Regions from separate parts of the Streptomyces sp. NPDC004542 genome, predicted to be linked through region 1. Evidence: riboswitches for the same ligand, from Rfam matches in the RefSeq annotation. Region 1 holds a riboswitch; each other region holds the start of a gene.
The links. A riboswitch is a leader RNA that binds a small molecule or an ion and turns the genes downstream of it on or off. The one in region 1 is predicted to bind cyclic di-AMP.
Positions count from the first base shown of each region.

Region 2: linked by a shared signal. The riboswitch ahead of ABZX30_RS14125 (transglycosylase SLT domain-containing protein) and the one ahead of ABZX30_RS24380 (M23 family metallopeptidase) in region 1 are both predicted to bind cyclic di-AMP.
Region 3: linked by a shared signal. The riboswitch ahead of ABZX30_RS05630 (transglycosylase family protein) and the one ahead of ABZX30_RS24380 (M23 family metallopeptidase) in region 1 are both predicted to bind cyclic di-AMP.

Region 1 covers NZ_JBEXLP010000048.1:37,207-43,189, forward strand. Annotated here, with positions in the region: gene ribA (GTP cyclohydrolase II) at 1-500, opposite strand, end outside; gene ABZX30_RS24365 (MarR family transcriptional regulator) at 643-1,161, opposite strand; gene ABZX30_RS24370 (dihydrofolate reductase family protein) at 1,249-2,379, shown strand; tRNA gene ABZX30_RS24375 (tRNA-Met) at 2,449-2,522, shown strand; cyclic di-AMP (ydaO/yuaA leader) riboswitch at 2,857-3,023, shown strand; gene ABZX30_RS24380 (M23 family metallopeptidase) at 3,035-4,066, shown strand; gene ABZX30_RS24385 (aldo/keto reductase) at 4,170-5,114, shown strand; gene ABZX30_RS24390 (PrsW family intramembrane metalloprotease) at 5,132-5,983, opposite strand, start outside.
Region 2 covers NZ_JBEXLP010000019.1:95,841-101,823, forward strand. Annotated here, with positions in the region: gene ABZX30_RS14110 (M56 family metallopeptidase) at 1-29, opposite strand, end outside; gene fahA (fumarylacetoacetase) at 302-1,528, opposite strand; gene ABZX30_RS14120 (HAD family hydrolase) at 1,747-2,589, shown strand; gene ABZX30_RS14125 (transglycosylase SLT domain-containing protein) at 2,663-3,163, opposite strand; cyclic di-AMP (ydaO/yuaA leader) riboswitch at 3,167-3,351, opposite strand; gene ABZX30_RS14130 (polyprenyl synthetase family protein) at 3,883-4,893, shown strand; gene ABZX30_RS14135 (DUF2092 domain-containing protein) at 5,154-5,983, shown strand, end outside.
Region 3 covers NZ_JBEXLP010000006.1:37,066-43,048, reverse strand. Annotated here, with positions in the region: gene ABZX30_RS05650 (SurA N-terminal domain-containing protein) at 1-153, shown strand, start outside; gene ABZX30_RS05645 (nucleoside triphosphate pyrophosphohydrolase) at 253-1,305, shown strand; gene ABZX30_RS05640 (cytochrome P450) at 1,302-2,594, shown strand; gene ABZX30_RS05635 (transglycosylase family protein) at 2,777-3,832, shown strand; cyclic di-AMP (ydaO/yuaA leader) riboswitch at 4,015-4,199, shown strand; gene ABZX30_RS05630 (transglycosylase family protein) at 4,204-4,923, shown strand; gene eno (phosphopyruvate hydratase) at 5,328-5,983, shown strand, end outside.

The sequences.
Region 1 (5,983 bases):
CGCAGCTGGTCCGCCTTGTCGGGGTTGTTGGAGAGCAGGTCCAGTTCCTCGATGCCGAGGGCGCGGAGCATCTGGCCGGCCGACGTGTAGTCGCGGGCGTCCTCCGGCAGGCCGAGGGCGGCGTTGGCCTCGTAGGTGTCCAGGCCCTGGTCCTGGAGGGCGTACGCGTCGAGCTTGTTGTAGAGGCCGATGCCGCGGCCCTCCTGGCGGAGGTAGAGCAGGACACCGCCGCGGTCGGCGATGCGCTCGACCGCCTCGCGCAGCTGGGGGCCGCAGTCGCAGCGGGCCGAGCCGAAGACGTCCCCGGTCAGGCACTCGGAGTGCAGGCGGACCAGCGGGACGGTGCCGGGGGCGGGGCGGCCGAGGACGACGGCCACGTGTTCCTGGCCGTCGGTCAGGCCGTGGAAGGTGACCAGTTCGGCGTCGACGCTGTAGCCGTCGTGGAAGCGCAGCGGTACCCGGACGCGGGCGCGCGGGGTGGCGGCGGGGGTGTCGGGCATGCGGGTTCTCCCGGGTCCGGTGGTCATGACGGGGGCTGCCTCGGCTTTCTGCTTCAGATTTGAAGCAGTCCCATGGTCCGGAACCCTACGTCATGTTTTAAATTTAAAGCAACCTTTTTCGTGGCCCTGGGCGCCGGCCCGTTCAGGAGCAGGGCGGGGACGACCGGCGCCGCCAGGGCACCTCGTCCGGCGCCGTCCGGTCCGTCCCGTCCCCCTGGAGGGCGCGCACGATCCCGCCGCAGATCTCCTCGAGCTGCCCTACCTGCTCGGGGGCGAGGTGGTCGAACAGCGACGCCCGCACGGTCTCCACATGGCCCGGCGCCGTGCGCTCCAGTACGGCCGTCCCCTCGTCGGTCAGGGCGGCGACGCTGCCCCGCTTGTCCCACCGGCAGCTCTCGCGCCGCACCAGCCCGTCCTTCTCCAGCCGCGCCACCGCGTACGTCAGCCTGCTGCGGGTGATCTTCAGCGCCTCGGCGAGGCCGGTCATGCGCAGCCGGTGCTCCGGTGCCTCGGACAGCGTGGCCAGGATGGAGTAGTAAAGGTGGGGCATGCCCGCGTCCTGCTGGAGCTGTCGGTCCAGCGCGTCCTCCAGGAGGTGGGTCGCGGCCACGTACGCGCGCCAGGCGCGCTGCTCCTCGGGGGTGAGCCAGCGGGTCGTCATGCCACCAGTGTAAGTTTGTTTCAAACTTGAACCAAGATCCGGGTCCGTCGGATCCGTCCCCGCCCGCCTCCCGAAGAGAGCGCGTCGATGCCCCGTCCGTACGTCCTGCTGTCCGCCGCCGTCTCCCTCGACGGGTACCTCGACGACACCGGCCCCGACCGGCTGCTGCTGTCCGGCCCGGCCGACTTCGACCGGGTCGACGAGGTACGGGCGTCCGTCGACGCGATCCTGGTCGGCGCCGGCACCATCCGCGCCGACAACCCGCGGCTGCTGGTCAACTCGCCCGAGCGGCGGGCGGCCCGGCTCGCCGCCGGACGGCCGGAGTACCCCCTGAAGATCACCGTCAGCGGCTCCGGCGACCTGGACCCCGGCGCGAACTTCTGGCACACCGGGGGCGAGAAGATCGTCTACACCACCGACGAGGGCGCCGAGCGGGCCCGCGCCCTCGGCCTCGCGGCGGACGTCGTCCCGCTGGGCGCGGACCTCGACTGGCCCGCGCTGCTCGCGCACCTCCACGAGGTGCGCGGAGTGCGCCGCCTGATGGTCGAGGGCGGCGGCACCGTCCACACCCAGCTGCTGCTGCGGGGCCTGGCCGACGAGCTCCAGCTCGTCCTGGCCCCCCTCCTCGTCGGCGACCCGGACGCCCCCCGGCTCTTCGGGCCCGGCGGCTACCAGGGCGGGCGGCTGAGGCTGCTGGAGACGCGCCGCATCGAGGACGTCGTCCTGATGCGCTACGAGCCGACCGCGCCCGGCACCGGCCCGGTCGCCGTCGCGGCCGACCGTCACTGGCTGCGGATCGCCTGCGAGCTGGCCGCGCTGTGCCCACCCTCGCGGACGGCGTTCAGCGTCGGGGCGGTCGTGGTGGCCGCCGACGGTACGGAACTGGCCCGCGGCCACTCCCGCGAGGGGGACGATCCCGTGGTGCACGCGGAGGAGGCGGCGCTGGCCAGGATCCGGCCCGACGACCCCCGGCTGGCCGGCGCCACGGTGTACAGCAGCCTCGAACCGTGCGCCCGGCGGGCCTCCCGGCCGGCGCCGTGCGCCCGGCTGATCCTCGACGCGGGGATACGGCGGGTGGTCACGGCCTGGCGGGAGCCGGACACGTTCGTCACCGGCGCCGACGGCAGCGGGCTGCTGACGGCCGGGGGCGTGGACGTGGTCGTCCTGCCGGAGTACGAGGAGGCGGCGCAGACGCCGAACCGGCACCTGACGGACTGAGCCGAAAGCCCTGGTCGGAAAGGCGTGTGCGAGCGGTCCCGCGCATGGCGTACACTGGTGACACAACGACGCGGGGTGGAGCAGCTCGGTAGCTCGCTGGGCTCATAACCCAGAGGTCGCAGGTTCAAATCCTGTCCCCGCTACTGAAGACTCAGGGCCGGAATTCCAGTACATGGATTCCGGCCCTGAGTGTTTCTCCGGAGTATTTGCCCGGGACCGGCCGTCACCCCGACCCCGATATCACGCACGGTCACGCACCGAGCGCCCTCCGCATCACGTCTGAGTAACCATCAAAACCCCTGTTACTCCTGAGGCGCTCGCGCCGGATGCAACTCGCCCGAATTTCACCGGTCATGGGTCATAAGTTCCTCTGTGAAAACCATAATGATCAAGCCGAACGGCTTGGAAACTGACAGGTAGGTCTATTAACGTTCGATAACGCAGCGCGGTCGTCCCAGCCGTCACCCGAGGCGGCTCCGTGCGCGCATGCCGAATCCCGCAAGGGAACCGGGGAACCACCACCTTGGGGTGAATCACGCGAACGCCGCCGTCCACTCGCTGAGTCGACGACCGGTATACGCGCGTAGGAGACCTTCCCGCTCCGAACCCGTCAGCTAACCCGGTAGGCGTCACGGAAGGAAAGGAGCACGCCCGCGTGGCGTCAAACCCGCCTGCCCCCACAGCCCCGTTCGTGCCGAGCCAGCGCACCGACACCTTCGGCTACGGCGAGTACCGCAGCGACGAGGGCCCCTGGGAGGAGTGGAACCCCACCGAGGACTCCCTCCGCCCGGCACGCGGCCGGCACCGCGTCAGCAAGCAGCGCGGCGGCGGGCTCGCCCGCAGCTCCACCGTCCTGGGCGTCGGCGTGATAGCCGCCGTCGGCGCGGGCGGCATGGCCAGCGCCAACACCGGCAAGCCGCCGGTCTCCATCTCCCTGCCCGACCTGCCCTCCGTCGGCTCCCTGCTCGGCGACGACGGCCACGGCGCCAAGGCCGCCACGGCCACCCTGACCCACGTCGGCGTCGCCACCGCGGCCAGTGACCAGGACAGCACCGACGCCGGCGAGGCCCTGCGCAACCGGATCATGGCCCAGGCCGAGCAGCAGCAGAGCCAGGTCGACGGCAGGGCCACCGCGGCCGCCGTGGCCGCCGCCGAGAAGCAGTCCGCCGACGCGGCCGCCAAGGCGGAGAAGGCGGCCGCCGCCAAGGCCGCCGCCGCCAAGGAGCAGGCGGAGGCCACCGCCAAGAAGAAGGCCGAGGCCGAGCGCCTCGCCCGGCTGGCCGAGCAGTACACGCTGCCGACCTCCTCGTACACGCTCACCTCGACCTTCGGCGAGGCCGGCTCCATGTGGTCCTCCGGTTACCACACCGGCCTGGACTTCGCCGCGCCGACCGGCACGCTCATCAAGGCCATCCACAGCGGCACGATCACCGAGGCGGGCTGGGCCGGCTCCTACGGCTACCGCACGATCCTCACCCTCGACGACGGCACCGAGTTGTGGTTCTGCCACCAGTCCTCGATCAACGTCAAGGTCGGCCAGAAGGTCGGCACCGGCGAGGTCATCGGCCGCGTCGGCGCCACCGGCAACGTCACCGGCCCGCACCTGCACCTCGAGGTCCACCCCGGCGGCCAGGCCACCGGCATCGACCCGATGGCGTGGCTGCGTGGCAAGGGCCTCACCCCCTGACGCGTCCCCCGGTGCCCCGGCAGCCCTGACGACGACCCCCCGACGTCGGGGCTGCCGGTCCGTAGCGGAATGTGAGCCACCGCCGCGGTTGTTGGATCAAGGCATGACTTCTCTACGCAAACTCGGCCACTCCGACCTCCAGGTCTTCCCGCTCGCCCTCGGCGGCAACGTCTTCGGCTGGACCGCCGACAAGGCGCAGTCCTTCGCCGTCCTCGACGCCTACGCGGCCGCCGGCGGCAATGTCGTCGACACCGCCGACTCCTACTCCGCGTGGGCCGACGGCAACGAGGGCGGCGAGTCGGAGACCATCATCGGCGACTGGGTGAAGTCCCGCGGCAACCGCTCCGACATCGTCATCGCCACCAAGGTCAGCCAGCACCCGCGGTACCAGGGCCTGACCGCCGACACCATCAAGGCCGCGGCCGACGCCTCCCTGCGCCGCCTCGGCACCGATCACATCGACCTGTACTACACCCACTTCGACAAGACCGAGGTGCCGGTCGAGGAGATCATCGGGGCGCTCGACGAGCTGGTCCGGGCGGGCAAGGTGCGCTACATCGCCGCCTCCAACATCTCGCCCGAGCGCCTCCAGGAGTCCCTCGACTTCTCCGAGCGACAGGGCCTCGCCCGGTACGTGGCACTGCAGCCGCACTACAACCTCGTCTCGCGCGACACCTACGAGGGTCCGCTGCGGGACGTCACCACCCGGGCCGGCCTCGCGGTCGTGCCCTACGCCTCCCTCGCCTCCGGCTTCCTCACGGGCAAGTACCGTCCCGGCACGACCGTGGAGAGCGCGCGGGCGGGCGGTGCGGCCAAACACCTGGAGACCGGGCGGGGACAGCGGGTCCTGACCGCCCTGGACGAGATCGCCGCCGCGCACGACGCCCCGGTGGCCACCGTGGCCCTCGCCTGGCTCGCCGCCCAGCCCACGGTGGCGGCCCCCATCGCCTCGGCCCGCACGGTGGACCAGCTGCCGGCACTGCTCGGGGTGGCCGAGCTGGAGCTCACCGAGGAGGAGCTGACGCGCCTCACCGAGGCGTCGGCGTAACCCCCCGCGTCATCCCGTCACGTCCGGTACGGGTTGTAGGCGGTGTACGGCGCCGCCGGATACCCGTAGCCGGGGCCGGCGCCGGGCGCGGGCACGTACCCGTACGCCCCCTGCACCCCGTACACCGGCCAGGGAGGCGCAACCGCCGGGGCCGAAGCCCTCGCCGCGTACTCCAGGGCGGGCCGCGCCGCCTGCCGCCTGCTCCACAGCTCGTCCAGCAGTTCCCGCTCCCGGACGACGAAGTCGGCCCCCGCCCTCCCGCGCTGTCCCCGGTGCCGCCAGAACGCCAGCGAGGTCGCGTACGCCTCGTACTGCGCCACCGCCCGCGCGGCCGGCTTGCCCCCGTAGTGGCGGGCGTAGTCACGGGCCATCTGCCGGGCCCGCATCGAGGCAAGCGCGAACGGTTCGCCCGGCCCCAGCCACCCGGCGAGGACGTACGCCGGGAGCTCCTCCCGCACGGTCCGCAGCTCCCGCTGGCGCGTCCAGATCACCAGCCAGGTCAGCAGCGCGAACGCGGGCAGCATGAAAGTCCCGTACACGGCGAAGAAGCCGTACTCGCCGAAGGTGGAGGAGCCGTTCCACAGCGCGTGCGTGCCCATCGCGAGCAGCAGCCCGCCGAGCGGCAGCAGCACGCGCCGCACGTGCTGCCGGTCGGCGGACAGGGCGGCGACGCCGAAGCCGATGCCGGTCATGACGGTGAACAGGGGGTGCGCGAACGGGGACATGACGACGCGCACGAAGAAGGTCGCGGCGGTCACGGAGGCGATGCCGCGGTCGCCGGTGATCTGGTCGGTGCCGAAGGCGGTACCGAGGTAGAGGATGTTCTCGGTGAAGGCGAACCCCGTGGCGGTGACCCCGGCTATCACCAC
Region 2 (5,983 bases), on a different contig from region 1:
ACGCTCAGCAGGAGCAGGCAGACGGTCATGCCGGGGGCTCCGGTTCATGGTCGGAGGCAGGGCGGACCGGGGGATGGTCCGGGTGGCGGTTCGAGTGGTGCACGCTGTCAGCGTCAGTATGACGCCGACGGGGCCCGGAGTCAGTCGCCGGCGCCGAACACGACCCGCTTCCGCGTCACTTCGCCCCCTGCTCCCGCAACTCCCGCCGCGCCCCCCCACCCCGTCCTCCGTCGCGCCCCGAACCCGGGCCGTCAGCCGTACGACCCGGTGACGTCACCGCGGCCGCCGCCGCCCGGCGAGATCAGTCGGTACGCCGACTGCTCGCCACCACGCGGCCGCTGACCTCCCCCAGCCCCACCCGGGCCCCGTCCGCCCCCGGCGCCCACGCCGACAGGGTCACCACGTCCCCGTCCTCCAGGTACGTCCGCTTGCCGTCCGGTAGTTCGAGCGGGTCACGCCCGTTCCAGGTCAGCTCCAGCAGCGAGCCCCGCTGCCGCTCCTCGGGCCCGCTCACGGTCCCCGACCCGTACAGGTCGCCGGTGCGCAGCGAGGCCCCGTTCACGGTCATGTGGGCCAGTTGCTGCGCCGCCGTCCAGTACATGGTGTGGAAGGGCGGCTCGGACACCGTGTGGCCGTTGACCGCGATGGAGATCCGCAGGTCGTAGCCGCAGGGCTCCTCGTCGGAGTCGTCCAGGTACGGCAGCGGCGGGTGGGTCCGCTCGGGCGGCGCCACCCGCGCGTCCTCCAGGGCCTCCAGCGGGGTGATCCACGCCGACACCGACGTGGCGAACGACTTGCCGAGGAACGGGCCGAGGGGCACGTACTCCCAGGCCTGGATGTCGCGCGCCGACCAGTCGTTCAGCAGGCACAGCCCGAAGACGTGCTCCCGGAAGTCGCCCAGCGCGACCGGCCTGCCCCGCTTTGAGGGGACACCGACGACGAAGCCGACCTCGGCCTCGATGTCCAGCCGGACGGAGGGGCCGAAGACGGGGGCCGGGTCGGCGGGACCCTTCCGCTGGCCGGACGGCCGTACGACGTCCGTGCCCGACACCACGACCGTCCCGGAGCGGCCGTGGTAACCGATCGGCAGGTGCTTCCAGTTGGGGGTCAGCGGGTTCTCGGCGTCGGGGCGGAAGATGTGGCCCGCGTTCCGGGCGTGGTGCTCGGAGGAGTAGAAGTCGACGTAGTCGGCGACCTCGAAGGGCAGGTGCAGGGTCACCGAGGACAAGGGGTAGAACAGTCGTTCGATCGTCTCCCGGTGCGCGGGCACCGTCACCCAGGCCGTCAGGGCCCGCCGCACGTCCGACCAGGCCGTGCGGCCGGCGGCGAGCAGCGGGTTGAGGGTCGGGTGCGCGAGCAGGGAGGTGTAGGGCGAACCGATCGCCCGCGCCGCCGCGCCCGCGTCGAGCACGTGGTCGCCGAGCCGCACGCCGACGCGCCGCTCGGTCGAGCCGGCGGGGGAGAAGACGCCGTAGGGGAGGTTGTGAGGGCCGAAGGGGTCGCCCTCGGGGACGTCGAAGGGGGGCATGGGGTGCTGCCTCGCTCTCATCCGGTGCCGTCACTGCAGGCCGTTGCCTGTGGTCGCGCCACACGTTACGGGTGAGTTGCATGTCCTGGGCAGCGTGCCGGGCAGTGTCTGAAGGGTTCGCAATGCCTGGATGGGCCTTGTGGGGGTGGCGTCGCGGGCACCGTTCGGGGCCGGGAACAGCGGTGAGTCAGGGGGCGGGGGGTCCGTATTCTCTGATCATGGCCGCACCCCCCGCATATTCCGCCCCCCGCTCCTCTCCGGTCTCCCCGGCTCGTTCACTCGTCGCGACCGATCTCGACGGAACGCTCCTGCGTGGCGACGACACCCTGTCCGACCGCTCGCTCGCCGCCCTCGCCCGGGCCGAGAGGGCGGGGGCCCGGCACCTCGTGGTGACCGGTCGCCCGGCGCCGCGGGTGCGGCCGCTGCTCGACGACCTCGGCTGCACGGGGCTCGCGGTGTGCGGACAGGGTGCGCAGGTGTACGACGCCGGCGCCCACCGCCTGCTGTGGTCGGTCACCCTGGACCGGGAACTCGCGGAGACCGCGCTCGGCAAGATCGAGGCAGAGGTGGGGGAGGTGTACGCGGCCGTCGACCAGGACGGGGTGGACGGGCTCACGCTCATCGAACCCGGCTATCGGATGCCGCACCCGACCCTGCCCGCCGTACGGGTCCGGCGGCGCGACGACCTGTGGCGCGAGCCGATCAGCAAGGTCCTGGTGCGCCATCACGCCCTGTCGGACGACGAGTTGGCCGCCACGGCCCGCGCGGCCGTGGGGTCGCTGGCGACGGTCACCATGTCGGGGCCGGGAACCGTCGAGCTCCAGCCGTGCGGTGTCACCAAGGCGACCGGGCTGGCGCTGGCCGCCGACCACCTCGGGCTGGGCGCCGAACGGGCCATCGCCTTCGGGGACATGCCCAACGACATCCCGATGTTCGACTGGGCCGCCCACGGTGTGGCGATGGCCAACGCCCATCCCGAACTGAAGGCGGTGGCCGACGAGATCACCCTGTCGAACGAGGACGACGGCATCGCCGTCGTCCTCGAAAGACTTTTCCCCTGAGCGGGTGAGCGGGTGAGCGGGTAAGCGGGTGAGCGGGTGCGCGGGTGCGCGGGTGCTCGGGTGAGCGGATCGGTCAGTACGCGCCGAACACGTTGTCGATCGAGCCGTACCGGTGGGCGGCGTAGTTGCAGGCGGCCGTGATGTTCGCGACCGGGTCGTAGATGTTCCACGAGGTGCCGGCCACGTGGTAGGCGTTGAACGTGGGGTCGATGACCTGCAGCAGGCCCTTGGACGGGATACCGGCGGCCGCGTTGGAGTCCCAGAGGTTGATGGCCATCGGGTTGCCCGACGACTCGCGCATCACGTTGCGGTAGATGCCGTTGTAGGAGCCCGGGATGCCCTTCTGCGCCATGATCGCGAGCGACTCGCGGATCCAGCCGTCGAGGTTGTTCGAGTACGCGACCGTGCTGGTGGCGGCGGTGGCGGCCGTGGGGGCGCTCGTGGTGGTGGCCGCGGAGGCGCTGGTCGCACCCATCAGCGGGAGGGCGAGCACGGCGGCGCCGGTGCCGGCGACGGCGATCCTGCGGGCGATGCGGGTGAAGGGGGTACGGCGGAGCCGAGCGGCAGCAGACATGGGGAAGTTCCTCTCCGTCGCCTGCGAGGTGAGCTGTCGGGTTCGGGCTGGGAGGTGCCCGGCCGCGCCGCCCGAAGGCGGTGCGGCTTCACCCCGAGCCGGTCCGGGACGACGGGTGTCGTCCGGGCCGGCGGCAAACCTGGGTCCCCCGCTCCTGCCGTCGCGAATGAGTTCGTCGATGGGGTGTGACGGGCGGCGGCAGGATGAGGCGTTCCGCCCGACGGCCGGGAACGTATGCGAGAGCACATGTCCGGAACAAGCGCCGGATTCACACAAAGTCCTAGTTGACCTTGTTCTATGGCGTATGAGGTGCTTGATCCTTTGCAGCTGCCAAGCCTCAACTGGCCAATGGCGGCAGGTGGGATACGGGTGCCGGGCGGCGGGGTGCCCCGATCGGTCGACGTGACCCAATTCACGGAATAGCAATAACGGCAAATGGGACATGAGGGGCGCCGCTAGGGAGAGCGCGTCCGGCGCGGGAGTGGAAGGTGAGCTGCTCCAAGCGGCGCAATCACTTCGTACTTCCGGGTAAGTCGATAAATATCTGTTCTTATCGCCTGATCGGAAACATAACGGGCGTGATCCGATAGCGCCCGGCCTGTAACAGTGGGCGCCCTCGGTGATCGAAAGCTGACCGGATACGCTGACTTGAGTGAGGGCGGCGACCTATCGACAAACCGTGTAATCGCCAGCAGGCACCAGCAGACAGGAGACCCCTCGTGACCGTCGTCGGGCCGTTCGGGCTTAGCGTGCGGGACCAGGCTCTGGAAGCCGATGTCCAGGCCGGATTGGCGGCTGTCGAGGAGGGACTGCTCGAAGCCACCAAGAGTGAGGTCCCCTTCATCACCGAAGCCGCCCAGCACCTCGTGCGCGCGGGCGGCAAGCGGTTCAGGCCGCTGCTCGTGATGCTCGCGGCGCAGTTCGGGGACCCGTACGCGCCGGGAATCGTGCCCTCGGCCGTCGTCGTCGAACTCACCCACCTCGCGACCCTGTACCACGACGACGTCATGGACGAGGCCGCGGTGCGCCGCGGCGTGGACAGTGCGAACACCCGCTGGGGCAACTCTGTCGCCGTCCTCACCGGCGACTTCCTCTTCGCCCGCGCCTCCCAGATCCTCGCCGACCTCGGCCCCGAGGCGGTACGGGTCCAGGCGGTGGCGTTCGAGCGGCTGGTCACCGGGCAGATCCTGGAGACGGCGGGGCCGCAGGACGGCCGCGACCCGGTCGATCACTACCTGGACGTCCTCGGCGGCAAGACCGGGTCGCTGGTGGCGGTCTCCTGCCGCTTCGGCGCCATGATGTCCGGGGCCGACGAGACGGTCGTGGACGTCCTGACCCAGTACGGCGAGCGGCTCGGCGTCGCCTTCCAGCTCGCCGACGACGTGCTGGACATCGCCTCCGACTCCCACGAGTCCGGCAAGACCCCGGGCACCGACCTGCGCGAGGGCATCCCCACCCTGCCCGTGCTGCGCCTCAGGGAGCGGGCGGCCCGGCTCGGGCTGGCCGAGGACGTCGCCCTGTGCGACCTGCTCGACTCCGACCTGACCGACGACGCCCGGCACGCCGAGGCGCTGGCCGCGCTGCGCGCCCACCCGGCACTGGAGCAGGCCCGCCGGGACACCGTGCGCTACGCGGAGGAGGCGCGGGCCGCGCTGGCCCCGCTGCGGGAGTGCGACGCCAAGGCGGCACTCGTGCAGCTGTGCGATGCGGTGGTGCACCGGGCCGGGTAGGCGCGGCGTGCTGGTGCAGCCGTCCGCCGGGGTCTGCCGCCTCCGGGTCCGACCCCTACGGGTCGAGGGGGCATCCGGCTTCCCCGTGTCATACCGCAGTCGTACATCGAGGTGCCTCCCGGGTCTGACGCTTCCTCACGGCCGATTTGGTGAGATGGAAACCACGGAAATCACCACTCCTCACCGATTCGGGTGAGAATGGCGGCTCAGGGTTGACGAGGGTGAGGACAGCCGCCGCCGACGACGGAGGTAAGGCACACATGGCACCGTACGGATCCGACGACACCACGTCCGACGACAGGGCCGGCAACGACACGTCGACCGGGCGCCGCAAGGCGGCCCGGTACGTCGTCCCGGTCGCGGTGGTGGGGGTGGCGGCGGCGACCATCGGGCTGGTCCCGGCGCTCGCCGACTCCGGTGACCCCGACCTGCCCAAGATCAGCGCACAGCAGCTCATAGACAAGATCGCCGCTTCGGACGTGCAGCAGCTGTCCGGCACGGTGCGGTTCAGCACCGACCTCGGCCTGCCGGACCTCGGGGGTCTGGAGGGCAGCCTGCTGTCGGGGGCGAACCGGGGCGGCGACGGCTCGTCGGCGGACCCGGCGTCCAAGTTCACCGAACTGCTCTCGGGCAGTCACACGCTGCGCGTGGCGGCCGACGGGCCGGAGCGCCAGAAGGTCTCGCTGATCGAGAGCGCGGCTGAGTACAGCCTCATCCACGACGGCAAGGACGTCTGGGGCTACGACAGCAGGTCCAACGAGGTGTACCACGGCACCGCGGACCAGCACGGCAAGCAGCAGCGGGAGAAGACCCCCGCCACGAAGACCCCCGCCACCCCGAAGGACCTCGCCGACGAGGCACTGAAGTCCGTCGACGACACCACGTCCGTGACCGTCGACGGGACCGTCCAGGTCGCGGGCCGGGACGCCTACAAACTGCTCATCAAACCGAAGCAGTCCGGCACCACGGTGGGCGCCGTCAGCATCGCCGTGGACGCGAAGACGGGCATGCCGCTGAAGTTCACCCTGACCCCGGCGAGCGGCGGCGCCGCCGTCGTGGACGCGGGCTTCACCCAGGTCAGCTTCGCCAG
Region 3 (5,983 bases), on a different contig from region 1:
TTCTGGAAGGCCCTGTCCACCGCGTCCGAGGAGCTCCACGTCGACCTCAACCCGCGCTACGGCACCTGGGACGTGCAGAAGAGCAGCCGGGTCGACGCGAAGACGCCATGGCTGCGGGAGGTCACGGCGAGCGGGACACAGGAGACGGCGTAGGCAGGGTCCGGGCCGGAGGCCGGTCACACGATCCGACTGTCATCCCCGCCCTGTGGACAACGCGCGAGCCCCCCGGCCGGTGTGCGTTACGTTCGAGGCGTGAACACCACCAGCCTCGAAGACGCCCAGGTGCCGGGCCCGGACGCCGCCCCCGGCCGGATCGTCCTGCTCACCACCAGCCACCGTGTCGCACCCGGCCTGCTGTCCTGGCCCGCCTGGCAGGCGCTGCGCGCCGCCGACCGCGTGCTGTGCGCGGACGGCGCCCATCCGCAGCTGCCCTACCTGCGCGAGGCCGGGACGGCAGTCGACGAGGCCGCCCCGACCGCCCAGGAACTCGTCGACGCCTGCGCCGGCGGGCACACGGTGGTGGTCGTGGCGACGGGCGAGGGCGAGCCGGCCCTGACGGACGGCCTGGCCCGCCTGGCCGGCACCGGCCGGGTCCGGATGCCGGAGCTGGAGCTGCTCCCCGCCTCCTACGACCTGCCCGGTGCCCGCCTCCTCGACCTCGTCCAGGTCATGGACCGCATCCGCGCCGAGTGCCCCTGGTCCTCCCGGCAGACCCACGAGGGCCTGGTGAAGTACGGCATCGAGGAGGCGTACGAACTCGTCGAGGCGATCGAGGCCGGCGACCGCGAGGAGCTGCGCGAGGAACTGGGCGACGTCCTGCTCCAGGTCGTCTTCCACGCCCGCATAGCCGAGGAGAACCCCGACGCCCCCTTCTCCATCGACGACGTGGCCGGCGGCATCGTCGCCAAGCTCATCCACCGCCACCCGCACGTCTTCGGTGACGCCACGGCCGAGACCCCCGAGGAGGTCAAGGAGCACTGGCTGCGGACCAAGGCGGCCGAGAAGCGGCGCACCTCCGTGACGGAGGGCGTCCCCCTCGGCCAGCCCGGCCTCGCCCTCGCCGCGAAGCTCTCCTCCCGGGTGCGCACCGCGGGCCTGGACGTGCCCCTGCCCCAGGGCGAGGGCATCGGCTACGACCTCCTGGCACTCGCGACGCGTGCCGAGGCGGACGGCGTCGACCCCGAGGCGGCACTGAGGGCGGCGGCACGGGCCTACCGGGACGCGATACGGGCCGCCGAGGGTGTGGCGGGCCGGCCCCGGCCCCCGAGGCACGCGCCGGAAGGCCCGGATACCGTCGGGGGGTGACCAACCAGCCCCACCCCCACGCGGCCCCCGGCACGCCCGGCGCGCCCGGCCCAGAACTCTTCACCTGGGAGTTCGCGAGCGACCCCTACCCGGCCTACGCCTGGCTCCGGGAGCACGCGCCCGTGCGGCGCACCAAGCTGCCCAGCGGGGTGGAGGCCTGGCTGGTCACCCGGTACGCCGACGCCAAGCAGGCGCTGGCCGACCCGCGGCTGTCGAAGAACCCCGCGCACCACGACGAGCCCGCGCACGCCAAGGGCAAGACGGGGATTCCGGGGGAGCGCAAGGCCGAGCTGATGACGCATCTGCTCAACATCGACCCGCCGGACCACACCCGGCTGCGCCGGCTGGTCAGCAAGGCGTTCACTCCGCGCCGCGTCGCCGAGTTCGCGCCGCGGGTACGGGAGCTGACGGACCGGCTCATCGACGGGTTCGCCGCGAAGGGCTCGGCCGATCTCATCCACGAGTTCGCCTTCCCGCTCCCCATCTACGCCATCTGCGACCTGCTCGGCGTCCCGCGCGAGGACCAGGACGACTTCCGGGACTGGGCGGGCATGATGATCCGGCACGGCGGAGGACCGCGCGGCGGGGTCGCGCGGTCGGTGAAGAAGATGCGCGGCTACCTCGCCGAGCTCATCCACCGGAAGCGCGAGGCGCTCCCGGCCGTACCGGCGCCCGGCGAGGACCTCATCTCCGGTCTCATCCGCGCCTCCGACCACGGGGAGCACCTCACCGAGAACGAGGCCGCCGCCATGGCGTTCATCCTCTTGTTCGCGGGGTTCGAGACGACCGTCAACCTCATCGGCAACGGCACCTACGCCCTGCTCACCCACCCGCGGCAGCGCCAGCTGCTGCAGGCCTCCCTGGCGCGCGGCGAACGGGACCTGCTGGAGACCGGTGTCGAGGAACTCCTGCGCTACGACGGCCCGGTGGAGCTCGCCACCTGGCGGTTCGCCACCCGGCCGGTCACCGTCGGCGGGCAGGACATCGCACCCGGCGACCCGGTCCTCGTCGTACTCGCCGCCGCGGACCGGGATCCCGAGCGGTTCGCTGACCCGGACGTCCTCGACCTCGGACGACGTGACAACCAGCACCTCGGTTACGGCCATGGAATCCACTACTGCCTCGGCGCCCCGCTCGCCCGGCTGGAGGGCCAGACCGCACTCGCCACCCTCCTCACCCGCCTTCCCGACCTCCGGCTCGCGGTGGAACCGGCCGATCTGCGGTGGCGTGGGGGACTCATCATGCGCGGACTGCGCACCCTGCCCGTGGAGTTCACGCCCGTGCGGTGACCGACGGGTGAGCGGGGAAGGGCCCGCGCGAAAGATGACACGCGCTCAACTTTGTGATCTTCACGTGATCTGCGCGGCATTAACTTGTGACAAGTGATCGTCTGCCGATACGTTCACTCGTCAGCGCGGCGTCTCTCCGCAGTCGCCGCGCTGGTCACTGCTGTCTTGCGAAAGGTCACCGCATGCTCTCCGGGAACGGTCGCCACCGTCGCCCCCGTCAGGCTCCGGCCCTCCTCGTCGCGGCCGGAGTGACCGGCTCCGCCATCGCCATCCCGCTGCTCGGCGCATCCGCGGCACACGCGGCCGACGGGACCACGTGGGACAAGGTGGCCGAGTGCGAGAGCGGCGGCTCGTGGAGTGCCAACACGGGTAACGGCTACTACGGCGGTCTGCAGATCTCCCAGGACGACTGGGACAAGTACGGCGGCCTCGCGTACGCCGCCGGCCCGGACGAGGCCAGCCGTTCGCAGCAGATCGCGGTCGCCGAGAAGATCCTCGCCGACCGGGGCACCGAACCCTGGACCACCTGCGCCCTGCTCTCCGGTCTCACGTCGAACTCCGGTTCGGTGAACGTGGACACGGGCGTCGGAGGGTCCGGATCATCCGGTTCCGGCGATTCCTCCTCTTCGTCCAAGTCGTCTGACGCGTCTGGCGTGAAGGGGTTCAAGAGCTCCAAGGGCTCCAAGGAGTCCGCGGATTCTTCGGACACTTCGTCTGGTTCATCGGGTTCGTCGGGATCGTCCGGTTCTGGTTCCAGCTCCTCGTCCTCGCGCGACTCGGGCGCCGGTGCCGCCGGCTCTCAGGATGCCGACGACTCCTCCGGCTCCACCGGTTCCGGCGCGTCGGACAAGTCGGCGTCCTCCGGTTCCGGGAAGCCCCAGGAGGGCGGCAGCTCGTCCTCGATGTCTCCCGAGATCGACAAGTCGGACGATTCATGGCAAACCGGCGGCTCTTGGAGTCTTGTGGACACCGGGGCGATCAGTGGCGGCCGTCATCGGGGCGACAGTGCGGACGAAAGCGTGACAAACGGTCAGGACGGCGCCACCTCCGGCCGTCACGCCGCACGCGACTACACCGTCCGCGCCGGTGACACCCTCGCCTCCATCGCCGACTCCCTTGACCTCGAGGGCGGATGGCGCGCGCTCTATGCCGCGAACAAGGACGCCATCGGGGCCGACCCGAACAACATCGCCGCCGGTCAGACCCTGGAACTGAGTGTCGAAACGGGTGCAAAGTAGCGGGAGTTGACACCCCATTTTGGGCTTGTTGTCCGGTTTGGTGAAAGTGTGGGATGAGTCTCAGAAGCCCTGATCGTCTTTGAAATTCGGCGGATCGCGTGTCTACGGTCGTGACCGCTCGCCAACGCGGGCCCCGGCCGCCGCAACGCCGAATCCTGCCAGCGGCTGCCCGGGAACAGTCGTCGCGTCAAGCGCCGTAGGCAGGAGCGGGGGACCCAAGGTAGGCGCCGGGCCCGGAGGTCGACAGACCACCGGGGACGGCTAGGGGTGGAGCCGTGCCTCGCACGAGAACCGTGCGAGTTACGGCCGGGCAACTCAACCGGCCCGAACCCGACAGCTCACCTCGCAGGCGTCGGTGAGGGGATCGATCCATGCTGTTTTCCGGCAAGGGCAAGCACCGCCGTCCGTCCAAGGCCGTCCGCGCCATCGCAGTCGCCGGTGTCACCGGCGCCGCCGTCGCCGCCCCGCTGATGGCGGCCGGCAACGCCTCCGCCGCCACCGCCTCCGAGTGGGACACGGTCGCCCAGTGCGAGTCCGGCGGCAACTGGTCCATCAACACCGGTAACGGCTACTACGGCGGTCTGCAGTTCTCCGCCTCCACCTGGGCCGCGTACGGCGGCACGCAGTACGCCCCCCAGGCCAACCAGGCCTCCAAGGCCCAGCAGATATCCGTCGCCGAGAAGGTCCTCGCCGCGCAGGGCAAGGGTGCCTGGCCGGTCTGCGGCAAGGGCCTGTCCGGCGCCGCCTACACCGGTTCGAGCAGCGGCTCCGCCGGCTCTTCGGGCTCCTCCGGCTCTTCGAGCTCCGCCGGTTCCTCGGGCTCCGCCGGCAGCACCAGCCGCTCGGCCGACCAGCAGGCCGCCTCCCGCTCCGCGGAGCGCCCGGCCGCCAAGAAGACCGTCACCACCCCGACCGGCAAGAAGGTCAAGAAGGGCGACGGCGAGTACAAGGTCGTCAAGGGTGACACCCTCAGCTCGATCGCCGCGAAGCACCACGTCGCCGGCGGCTGGCAGAAGCTGTTCCGGCTGAACAAGGACATCATCGCCGACGCCGACGTCATCTACCCCGGCCAGCAGCTGCACCTGAAGTGACACCCGGCTGGTAGCAGAGCCACAGCGCCCTCACATCCGTGGCCCCCATGATGGGACCCGTGAGGGTCCCGCCCCCGTCCCCCGTGGGGCTCCCCGCCCCGGTGCGTGTTCCCCCGCACGCACCGGGGCGGGGTTTTCTCTTCCCTCCTCCCCTCCCTCCTCCCCCTCCCCTCTTCTCCTCCCGCCCGTTCCCCTCCCTCCCGCTCCTTCTTGTCCTTCGACTTGTCCTTCGACTTGTCCTTCCGCACGAATTTGCCTCCCCGCCCTTTGTTCCGGGCAGGAACAATGTGTACCGTCGCCGTGTCCACGGGACGGTCGGTCGGCTGCTGACGCCCCGGGGACGGTTAGGCTCTAGTCGCAAGGCACACCAGCCCCGCACTTTCAGCGTCACATCCAAGAAGGAGATGCTCGTGCCGTCCATCGACGTCGTCGTAGCCCGGGAAATCCTGGACTCCCGAGGCAACCCCACGGTCGAGGTCGAGGTCGGCCTCGACGACGGCAGCACGGGTCGTGCCGCCGTCCCGTCCGGCGCCTCCACCGGCGCCTTCGAGGCCATCGAGCTCCGCGACGGTGACCCCAACCGCTACCTGGGCAAGGGCGTCGAGAAGGCCGTCCTCGCCGTCATCGAGCAGATCGGCCCGGAGCTGGTCGGCTACGACGCCACCGAGCAGCGTCTGATCGACCAGGCGATGTTCGACCTCGACGCCACCGACAACAAGGGCTCCCTGGGCGCCAACGCCATCCTCGGCGTCTCGCTCGCCGTGGCCCACGCCGCCTCCGAGGCCAGCGACCTCCCCCTCTTCCGCTACCTGGGCGGCCCGAACGCGCACCTGCTGCCGGTGCCGATGATGAACATCCTGAACGGCGGCTCGCACGCCGACTCCAACGTGGACATCCAGGAGTTCATGATCGCCCCGATCGGCGCGGAGTCCTTCTCCGAGGCGCTGCGCTGGGGCGCCGAGGTCTACCACACCCTGAAGAAGGTCCTGAAGTCCAAGGGCCTGGCCACCGGCCTCGGCGACGAGGGCGGCTTCGCCCCGAACCTCGAGTCCAACCGCGC